DNA from 2 places in the Paenibacillus sp. PK4536 genome. Region 1 is predicted to be linked to the other one. Evidence: riboswitches for the same ligand, from Rfam matches in the RefSeq annotation. Region 1 holds a riboswitch; the other holds the start of a gene.

Region 1 (5,319 bases):
CATGTTCACCTACCGTAGCAAGCAATTCACAAGAACCCCGCTCGTTCCAGACGGTGACCCAGTCTCCATCTTCGATACCTGCATTCTGTGCATCAGTAGTATTCATAAATAGCTTCGGTGTTTTTTCAAGACCGATATGCTTGGCATTATTAGAGAATGTTGAATTCAAAAAGTTATGATTAGGACCCGGCACAAAAATATAAGGATGAGTACCTTGTTCTTGAAGTGGTGTATAGGTTGGCAATGGAGGTAATCCATCACGTTCCATATCTTTAGAATACAATTCGATCTTACCGCTAGGTGTAGGTAAGCGATCCGGGAAAATATATTGCCGATCTGCTTTGACATATTGATGCTGGACTAACGAATCATACGTAATCGGCTTAAGTGCAGGATTAGCAGGATGATCGAGCGCTTGACGAATTAACTGTTCATCGCTGTCTTGTAATGCTTGTTCTTCATACCCCATAGCTGTAGCAAGTAAGCGAAAGACTTCAGTATTCGATTTACTTTCACCATAGCGAGCAATAACAGGTTGTTGAATCTGCATATAATGATGCCAGTAAGACGCATAGAAATCTGTATTTTCAAAAGCAGATGTAGCTGGTAAAACGATATCTGCATACTTAGCGGTTTCAGTTAAAAATAGATCATGAACCACTGTAAATAAATCTTCACGCGCTAATCCTTGACGCACTTTACTAGATTCAGGAGTGACAACAGCAGGATTCGAATTATACACATACAGAGACTGTACAGGTTCAGATTCTTCTAATAATACACGACCCAATTGGTTCATATTGAAAGAGCGTGTATTGCGATTGATGAGCAAGTCTGGACGCTGTAATGCTTCTTCGTTAAAGCTAAGCTGGAATGTATTGGATTTGATTGCACCACCGCCACGTACTAACCATTGCCCTGTAATCGCAGGCAGACACGTAATGGTACGTACATTCATACCACCATTGTCATGATGTTGTAATCCATTTCCGATGCGAATTAGAGCAGGGCTGGCATCTCCATACATACGTGTTAAACGATACAGATCATCGACAGGTACGCCTGTAATCGCAGATACTGTGGCTGGATCGTATTGTTTCACATGCTCACGAAGTTGTTCATGCCCTACGGTATATTGCTCCATAAAAGCTTGGTCTACTTTATGTTCGGCAAATAAAATATGCATCATGCCTAGAGCAAGTGCACTATCCGTCCCCGGCAAAATAGGGATAAACCAATCTGCTGATCGACCGGTTTGATTTTTGTGAACATCGATAACAATCACTTTAGCACCTTTTTTGCGAGCTTGTTGAGCTAAAGTGACTTGATGCATATTGGTACTTACTGCATTGATCCCCCAGAAAATAAAAAGCTGTGTATCTACAGTATCTTCTGGATCGGTACCGATACTGCCACCCATTGTATATTTATATCCTGCTGAACCGGCAGCTGTACAAATCGTACGTTCTAGTAGACTGGCACCCATATGATGGAAAAAGCGACGATCCATACCTTCTGCTGACAGATTGCCCATATTTCCGTAGAAACTGTAAGGAAGAATACTTTCAGGACCTGATGTAGCAATCATTTGTTTCCAATTCGATGTAATGGTAGAGATAGCTTCTTCCCACGAAATAGGCTCAAATGATCCTTCTCCTTTAGCCCCAACACGTTTAAGCGGAGTCGTCAGGCGCTTCGTATCATAGATACGTTCAGCCATATTGCGAACTTTATTGCAGATATTGCCTTTAGTAACAGGATGATTAGGATCGCCTGCAATTTTGACGATTTTACCCTTTTCTTTATGAACAAGCAGTCCGCATTGATCGGGACAATCGAGTGAGCAGACAGAAGGAAATAGCCCATCTTGTTGATCAATATAAGTAGACATATACCAAGCTCCTTTCAAAATACATCAAACAATTTAAATTATACATACGATGTGTACATGTTGTGTTTATCATAAATCAAATTTTAGATTTAATGTTGACTTTTTTACTAGGTTTAATTAGAATTAAGAAAATTATTTCGAATTCGACAAAATTAGATGTTTTATACCTTATCGTGTCTGATCCTGATTTGCAAGTTTTTTCGACAACTGCATACATTAGATTTTCTATCCAGAGAGGTGGAGGGACTGGCCCTACGAAACCTCGGCAAAAACGTGCCAATTCCAGCAAGCTTGAATCGCTTGGGAGATAGGAAAGCAGGATGAATTATTGCATTAGCTGTTTGTAGATATACAACAGTATAGTGAATATTTAGATAACCTCTTTCCTTGATTTGGGAAAGAGGTTTTTTTATATTTTATCCTTTTACTCATCATATCTATATCTCATATGATCCTTCCATTTGGATCAAAAGGAGAACATGCTATAAGTTCATACTTTCTTACTTTAAAGCTTCACTTAAATAACACTGCACCTAAGTGTACCAAAGGAGATTCAATAATGAAAATATTAATTACTGCCCCTTATAACGAACAAGGTCGTCAGCAACTCGCGGATACTTTTAGAGAAGTCATCTATCGTTGTTGGAAAGATCATGGACAAGCCTATCAAGAAGACGAATTAATTTCTTTATTACAAGAAACACAAGCAGATGGACTGATTGCAGAACTTGATCTGGTAACTGAAAAAGTTATTCAATCGGTACCCAATCTACAATTTATTGGTGTCTGCCGTGGAACACCTTCCAATGTAGATGTTCCTGTTGCCACCCATCGCCGTATTCCAGTCTTTTATACGCCTGCACGTAATGCACAGGCTGTAGCAGAAATGGTTGTAGGCAGTCTGATTACTTTTCTACGGCGTATTATTCCATCCAGCCAATGGTTGGAAGACAAGCAATGGCAAAGTGGCAGTTTAACCGCTTATCTCAAATTCAAAGGTAATGAACTAGCAGGGAAAACCATAGGTATGGTCGGTTTTGGAGCTGTAGCTCAGCGTACCGCAGGTATTCTACGTAGCTTTCCTTGTGATATTCGTTATTACGATCCTTATGTGAAAAGCCCGGATCCACGTGATCAGAAAGTATCGTTAGAGGAGTTATTTGCAACCAGCGATATCATATCAATTCATTTACCAGTCACTGAAGATACCAAAGGATTGATCGATAAGACATTATTACAATCGATGAAAAGCGACGCTATTTTTGTAAATACGGCTCGTTCGATTGTGGTAGATCATGATGCACTGGTTGAACGGTTACAACAGAATCAGATTCGTGGAGCGATTATTGATGTATTTGATCAAGAACCACCACTTCCTAAAGATTATGAATTGATTTCATTGCCGAATGTATTAGCCATTCCGCATCTAGCAGGTGCTACTTATGAAGTAGAAGATCATCATGTAGAGATTATGAATACCGCGTTAATTGATTGGTTTGAACATCATCAGACCGATGTGAAAGTGCTCTACAATAAAGCGATCTTGGAGGATATGAACAATGACACAACAAGCTTATCTAGTCTTTGATATTGGTACAGGTAATGCCCGTGTAGCCGTTGTTGATATCAATGGGAACGTATTATCGATTGAACGTGCTGATATTGTCTATCACAATGATGAACAGTATCCAGATGCACGTCACTTTGTACCTGAAGTATTGTGGGAACAGATTGCCGGGTTGACGAAGGTAGCATTATCTAGAGTACCTGATATTCATATCACAGCGATTACTTCGACTAGTCAACGTCAAGGGATTGTATTGATCGACGAAGCAGGAGAATCGTATTTAGGATTACCGAATATTGATAACCGTGGACGAGAGTGGGAAGAACAGTATACAGATCTATCGTCTATTTATCATAGAACAGGAAGAACACCATCTGCTTTATTTTCAGCGATGAAATTAGTTGGGTTACGCGAACGCCGTTCAGAGCAGTATCAACGGTTACATCGTTTGACAAGTATTAGTGATTGGGTGACATATACGCTCAGTGGATCGTTAAGTTATGAACCTTCTCAAGCATGTGAGACTCTTTTATACGATGTAGAGCAAGGAAATTGGTCAGACGAGATGTGTAGTGTACTTGGAATCTCACCTACTGTATTGCCAGAGTTGGTGTCTTCAGGCAGTGTACTTGGGACAGTCATACCCCCTATAGCAGCAGAGTTAAATCTACCTATAGATACACCTGTGATCGTAGGTGGTGGAGATACACAACTGGCTATTCATAGTACAGGCGCAGAGGCTGAAGATATTGTTATCGTATCGGGAACTACGACACCTATCGCTAAGATTACAAGTACATTTACTACTGATGATTCAGCGCAAGCATGGATTAATGCGTATACGACACCTCATCAATTTTTGATCGAAACTAATCCAGGCATTACAGGCTTGAATTATCAGAAATTGCAATCTATTTTCTATCCTAATGAAGGATATGACGTGATGGAGCAAGAGATGGATGCGCTAGGTGAAAGTCAATGTATTGCAGCCTTAGGTTCTTATCTATCTTCTGCCAAAAATGCACGTGTACGTGGAGGATTTGTATTTGATGCTCCATTATCCGATCAATTAAGTCGTGCTCATTTTGTCAGATCCGCCTTACATGAGATTGCATTTTCAATCAAAGTGAACTTCGATCAACTGGCACAAGTGATATCACTAGATCGTTCGTATATCTGGGCATGTGGCGGAGGATTACAAAGCCGTACTCTGATCCAAAGTATTGCAGATCTGTTGGGCAAAGAAATTCGGATTCGTGCTGGGTTCGAACATGCATCTATTGTCGGTGCCGCTTATATCTGTAATGAAGCTTTGAGTATAGATTCAACGCAAGAAGAACAGATAGAATCTTTTTATCCTCAATCTTCAGATCAATTGCAAAAAGATTATCAACAATGGCATGCGGCACAGCTCTTTTTTGCACAATTACAATTAGCAGAATCAGCACCAACCCCTTCTGGATAAAAAATAATTACTTTTGATGGTACACATCAATATCCATAGTCAAAAAAGAAAAGGAGTGTGGAGTATGAATATATTGGATCGAGTCGGTATCCCCAAAACACTAGTCTGGGGCTATCTCGGAGTATTGATTTTTATGATGGGAGATGGGTTAGAAGCAGGTTGGTTAAGTCCTTATTTGGTTGAACGAGGACTTAGTGTACAACAAGCCAGTCTACTATTTACTGTATACGGAGTCACTCTTGCAATAGCTTCATGGTTCTCAGGCGTATTTTTAGAAGCATTTGGAGCGAAGAAGTCGATGTTGATTGGATTTATCGCTTATGTAATCGGTACGTCTGCTTTTATCGCTTTTGGCATCACTGATTTGAACTATCCAATAATGTTGTTAACGTATGC
Region 2 (5,319 bases), 490 kb from region 1:
TAGTTTTTAAAGATGAACCTAACACCACATATTCTTATGCTATTTTTAAAGATGGGCATATTGCTCAAGAAGGATATAGTGGAAATACTTCCAAGCATCTCATCAAGTAAAATAACATGAATAGTCTATAATTCTATCTTAGATAGAACACATTATATCTATAAAAGTTAGTTACATAGTATTGTGTAGATATTGATCATTTTTTGTCACAAAGGATGCGGTAGTAATTACTGGTGATTCGTTATAATAGATAGTGACTATAAACAATGTCACTATTATAAAATAGCGGGTGATTCTCTAAATGGCAAGAAAGTTCAGAATAACAACTACACATCTAAAATGGTTGAGCTTTGTCACCTGTGTTGTTATGTTTTTAGCAACAATGGGGGGACTTGTAGTAACGAAATCAGGTTCAGGGCTCGGTTGCGGAACAGAATGGCCGCTATGTCATGGCAAATTTGTACCAGCGTATACGATTTCTTCACTTATCGAGTATTCGCATCGGGCAATTAGTGCTTTGGCGGGCTTAACAGCATTATTTTCTTTTATCGGATTTATCTTTTTTAATAAGCATCGTGAGCTTAAAGTATATGCATCATTAACATTACTATTTGTGTTAGTTCAAGCAGTAATGGGCGCATTGGCTGTTGTATTCTCACAATCTGCTCCTATTATGGCGCTCCACTTTGGATTTGCGATGATTGCTTTTGCAAGTTCGTCGATGATGGCACTTGGAGCAAGACGGATGGATCAGCAAAAAGGAGATTTACCGATTCCTGATGAACCACCGGTGAGTAAAGGGATGCGTAATCTGACGTGGTTTGCTACGATCTATACGTATATGGTAGTGTATACAGGCGCTTTTGTAACTCATACCGATTCTAGAGGTGGTTGTTCAGGAGTACTACTGTGTAACGGTTCAATCTTACCGGAATTATCCGGCGGGGTAGCTGTAGCCTTTTTCCATCGTGTAGCAGCATATAGTCTGTTAATCGTAATTGCGGTTCTAGCACACTATGCTTACCGTCGTCATCCGTATAATCCGGGTATTCGTAAGCTAGGTGTAACAGCTATCGTCTTTATTATTATGCAGATTCTAAGCGGAATGTTGAATATTGTAACGATGAAAGTACCTGAATGGTATTTCTTCTCCAGTATGTTGCATACGCTATTGATTCAGATTTTGTTCGGTGTGTTATGTTATATGAGTGTACGGGTGTGGCAATTAAGCCGTGGTACACGTGGTAAAATAGGACAGGATCTATAAAAGCAACACTATTAATATGCTTCTGGATACTTTAAAATCAATACTGATTGTGTATAACGACTTTATTAAATAATAAAATATTTCTAATTTCCTTAGGAAATGTTTATTTTTGCTTTGACAAAGCGTGTGAAGTTCAATATACTGAGAAAAGATTTTCATTTTCATTCGAATTTTTCATATTTTCTTATCGAGAGTGGTGGAGGGACTGGCCCGATGAAACCCGGCAACCGATTTTAGAAAATAGATTGCAGTGAATGTAGCAATCTATTTTCCAAAATGTCATGGTGCTAATTCCTTCAAAATGGCATGTGCAGTCAATGCAATGTGATTTTGGCAGATGAGAAGGAAGTATCTCTAATAATAGAGAACCCTTTTCTGCGAAAGGGTTCTTTTTTTGTATAAAGAAGAGAGAAGCGAATACCGACATATATTATAATGAAAATATATCCGACTTATTCGATGGTTTATATATGATTAATGTAATATCGCTTGAGGAATGAAGAGATAGAAGGAAGGAGCACCCATCTGTGATTGAGTTAAAAAATATAACTAAAACGTATGGCAAAGGTAAAAATCTAAGTCCTGCGTTAAGCGGTATCGATTTGAAGATCGAAAAAGGTGAGATTTTCGGTGTGATTGGACATTCGGGTGCAGGTAAAAGTACGTTAATCCGATGTATCAACTTACTCGAACGTCCAACTTCCGGTGAAGTATGGATCGATGGCGTTGATATGACCAAGCTTAACAAAGCACGGTTGCAAGTGAGACGACGTAAAATAGGAATGATTTTTCAGCATTTCAATCTATTATCTTCGGCAACGGTGTATGAGAATATCGCTTTTCCTTTACGCTTGGTCAAAACACCAGAACGTAAAATTAAAGAAAAAGTGAAAGAATTATTAGCTCTGGTTGGACTTGAGAATCATGCAAATAAATATCCTGCGCAATTATCTGGCGGACAGAAACAACGTGTAGGAATTGCCCGTTCACTAGCAAGTGACCCTGATGTATTACTTTGTGATGAAGCTACTTCGGCACTTGATCCTCAGACCACCAATTCGATTCTCAAATTGTTAGTTGATATCAATGAGCGGTTTAATTTAACAATCATTTTGATTACACATGAAATGCATGTGATTCAGAGCATCTGCGATAAAGTAGCTGTTATTCATCGTGGTGGGATTGTAGAACAGGGTCCTGTCACTGACGTTTTTTTGAAGCCACAGCATGAAGTGACACGTGATTTTATTTTAAATGAATCCAATAATGCTGAACTATTGAACACATCTTGGACAGCACCAAATGTTCCCAATTCTTTAACTGTTAAAGTTTCATTTTTAGGTGACAAAACGTATCAATCGATTCTTTCGCAAACGGTACGTCACACAGGTGTCGATTTTGCTATTTTGCAAGGAACGATTTCAACATTAAAAAATGTACCTTATGGACAACTGATTGTTCGCTTTGAAGGAACAGAAGGAGACATTAAGCGTACACTCGATGGATTGACTGCTGAAGGTCTGGATGTGGAGGTGATCAACTGATGGGTGAATTGGATTTTTCACAAATCGATTGGAATGAATTCGGTACAGCAACGCTAGATACACTCAAAATGGTAGGTGCTTCCGGGTTATTTACTTTAATTTTAGGATTGCCTCTAGGTATATTACTATTTATTACAGGACGTTCTACGGTAGCATGGGTACGTTATTTCTATGCGGTGATTGCATTTATCGTTAATATTTTGCGCTCGGTTCCGTTTATCATTTTGATCGTAGCCATATTACCATTAACGCAAATTCTAGTAGGTACAACAATCGGAGTACTGGGAACGATTCCACCGTTAGTCATTGCCGCTGCCCCGTTTTTTGCCAGATTGGTGGAGACAGCACTGCGCGAAGTAGATCGTGGCGTGATTGAAGCAGCCAATGCTATGGGAGCTTCTCTCTGGCAGATCGTCACACGTGTACTTGTACGCGAAGCTATGCCAGGACTACTTGCTGGATTGACAGTGACTGTTGTTGCTCTAGTATCAAATACAGCGATGGCAGGAATGATTGGTGCTGGAGGACTCGGAACACTTGCGATCAACTATGGTTATTATCGCTATGATACGGCGATTATGTTAGTGGCTGTAGTCATCATGGTCATTATTGTTCAGATTCTACAAATGCTTGGCGATCGTCTAGTGGTTCATTTCTCTAGAAGATAAACGTAGATAAAGAATCGTCTATATGTGGTAATTCTGCTGAATATTCAGATAGTCAGATCGACAACAATAAGATATTCAGCATATCAATAGCATGAATTAAAATACCAAACCAATAAAGGGGTAGAGAAGATGAAAAAATGGACTCTAATTGTACTAAGTATTATGTTGGTAGCTATTATATCGGCTTGTGGTAATAAAGCCGCTGATAACACAGCAGCTACAGGAACCACTGAAGGTGGAGCAGAGGCAGTGACATTGAAAGTCGGTGCTACAGCTGTACCTCATGCTGAAATCTTAAAGCATATTCAACCTGCACTTGCTAAAGAAGGCGTTAATTTACAAGTTGTTGAATTTACAGATTATATCCAACCTAACGTTCAATTGAACGGTAAACAACTAGATGCTAACTATTTTCAAACATTGCCTTACCTTGAAGAACAAAATAAATCACGTGGTATGACACTTAAAGCAGTACAACCTGTACACATCGAACCTTTTGGTGCCTATTCTACAAAGTATAAATCTATCGATGAATTGCCAGATGGCGCAAATATCGCTATTCCTAACGAAGTATCCAATGGAGCACGTGCTTTGATTTTGCTTGCGAACAACGGATTGATTGAATTGAAAGACAAAACAAACATCACTTCTTCTGTCAAAGATATCACATCGAATCCAAAAAACTTTAAATTCACACCGATGGATGCAGCTTTTATCACTCGACAATTGGGTCAAGTGGACTTGGGTATGATCAACATGAACTATGTATTAGAAGCTAAAATCGATCCTAAAACAGCATTGTTGACAGAAACAAGTAGCGCACCTTATGCTAACTACTTGGTAACTCGTGAAGATAACCAAAACGATGCGGCTATCGAAAAATTGAAAAAAGCTTTAACATCTGATGATACAAAAAAATTCATTGAAGATACGTACAACGGTGCTGTTATTCCAGCATTTTAAGTCCATATCCTCACTGAAAGTATACAGAAAGAGCTTAACTTCACTCCAGAAGTTAGGCTCTTTTTTGTATTTTTAGAAATGTATATTTATTGTAAAAAAAACTTATATCGTATCTCCATGATCGTCTACGTTCTCCGTATCATGAACTAAAGATGTAGATATCGCACGTGTCACTTCCACAAGTTGTGATGGAGAAAGCTCTACTTGCATGCCTATTTTGCCTGCGCTAACGATCATCGTTTCAAGTGACATCGCATCTTGATCGATAAAGGTAGGATACAATTTCTTCATACCTACTGGAGAACAGCCTCCTCGAATATAACCTGTCCATTTCTGCAACTCATTCACAGGCAATAACTCTAATTTCTTTTCTCCAGCTGCTTTGGCTGCCTTTTTAAGATCTAATTCAGCGCCAACCGGAATAACAAAAATAAATAAGTTATCTTTACTTTGAGTCACTAAGGTTTTAAACACCATTTCAGGTGGCTTATTGATTTTGACGGCAACCGCATTACCGTGAATTTTGCCGTCTTTATTATCATATTCAATAATGGTGTATGGAATATGGGCTTTGTCTAAAATGCGCATCGCATTGGTCTTACTTGTATTCATTCAAATACCTCCTACTTCATAAGCTGAATACTACTATTATAAACGATCTTTTGAGATTTCGTAGAGTGGGGCAAAGCTTGATGTACTGAACCTTTTGACATCTATAGGTTAGGGTCTGTACACTATATAAGAATGGGTATCATCCAAAAGCTATGATTCCAACGTATACCATTATAAAAGATCATAACAATCGAAAAGATGTAATAGATGTTCTAGAGGAGGAACTTTTTTGGATCGTAAAATTGCCCTGATTACAGGCAGTGCC

What was found. Region 1 has a riboswitch for S-adenosylmethionine ahead of PO903_RS21020 (2-hydroxyacid dehydrogenase). Riboswitches for the same ligand answer to the same signal wherever they lie in the genome.
Region 2: linked by a shared signal. The riboswitch ahead of PO903_RS00930 (methionine ABC transporter ATP-binding protein) and the one ahead of PO903_RS21020 (2-hydroxyacid dehydrogenase) in region 1 are both predicted to bind S-adenosylmethionine.

The regions. Positions count from the first base shown of each region.
Region 1 covers NZ_CP126313.1:4,741,609-4,746,927, reverse strand. Annotated here, with positions in the region: gene PO903_RS21025 (molybdopterin oxidoreductase family protein) at 1-1,891, opposite strand, end outside; SAM riboswitch class I at 2,114-2,205, shown strand; gene PO903_RS21020 (2-hydroxyacid dehydrogenase) at 2,451-3,479, shown strand; gene PO903_RS21015 (FGGY-family carbohydrate kinase) at 3,451-4,923, shown strand; gene PO903_RS21010 (MFS transporter) at 4,994-5,319, shown strand, end outside.
Region 2 covers NZ_CP126313.1:188,924-194,242, reverse strand. Annotated here, with positions in the region: gene PO903_RS00940 (DUF3139 domain-containing protein) at 1-110, shown strand, start outside; gene PO903_RS00935 (COX15/CtaA family protein) at 302-1,267, shown strand; SAM riboswitch class I at 1,449-1,611, shown strand; gene PO903_RS00930 (methionine ABC transporter ATP-binding protein) at 1,795-2,811, shown strand; gene PO903_RS00925 (methionine ABC transporter permease) at 2,811-3,479, shown strand; gene PO903_RS00920 (MetQ/NlpA family ABC transporter substrate-binding protein) at 3,609-4,442, shown strand; gene ybaK (Cys-tRNA(Pro) deacylase) at 4,545-5,054, opposite strand; gene PO903_RS00910 (SDR family oxidoreductase) at 5,284-5,319, shown strand, end outside.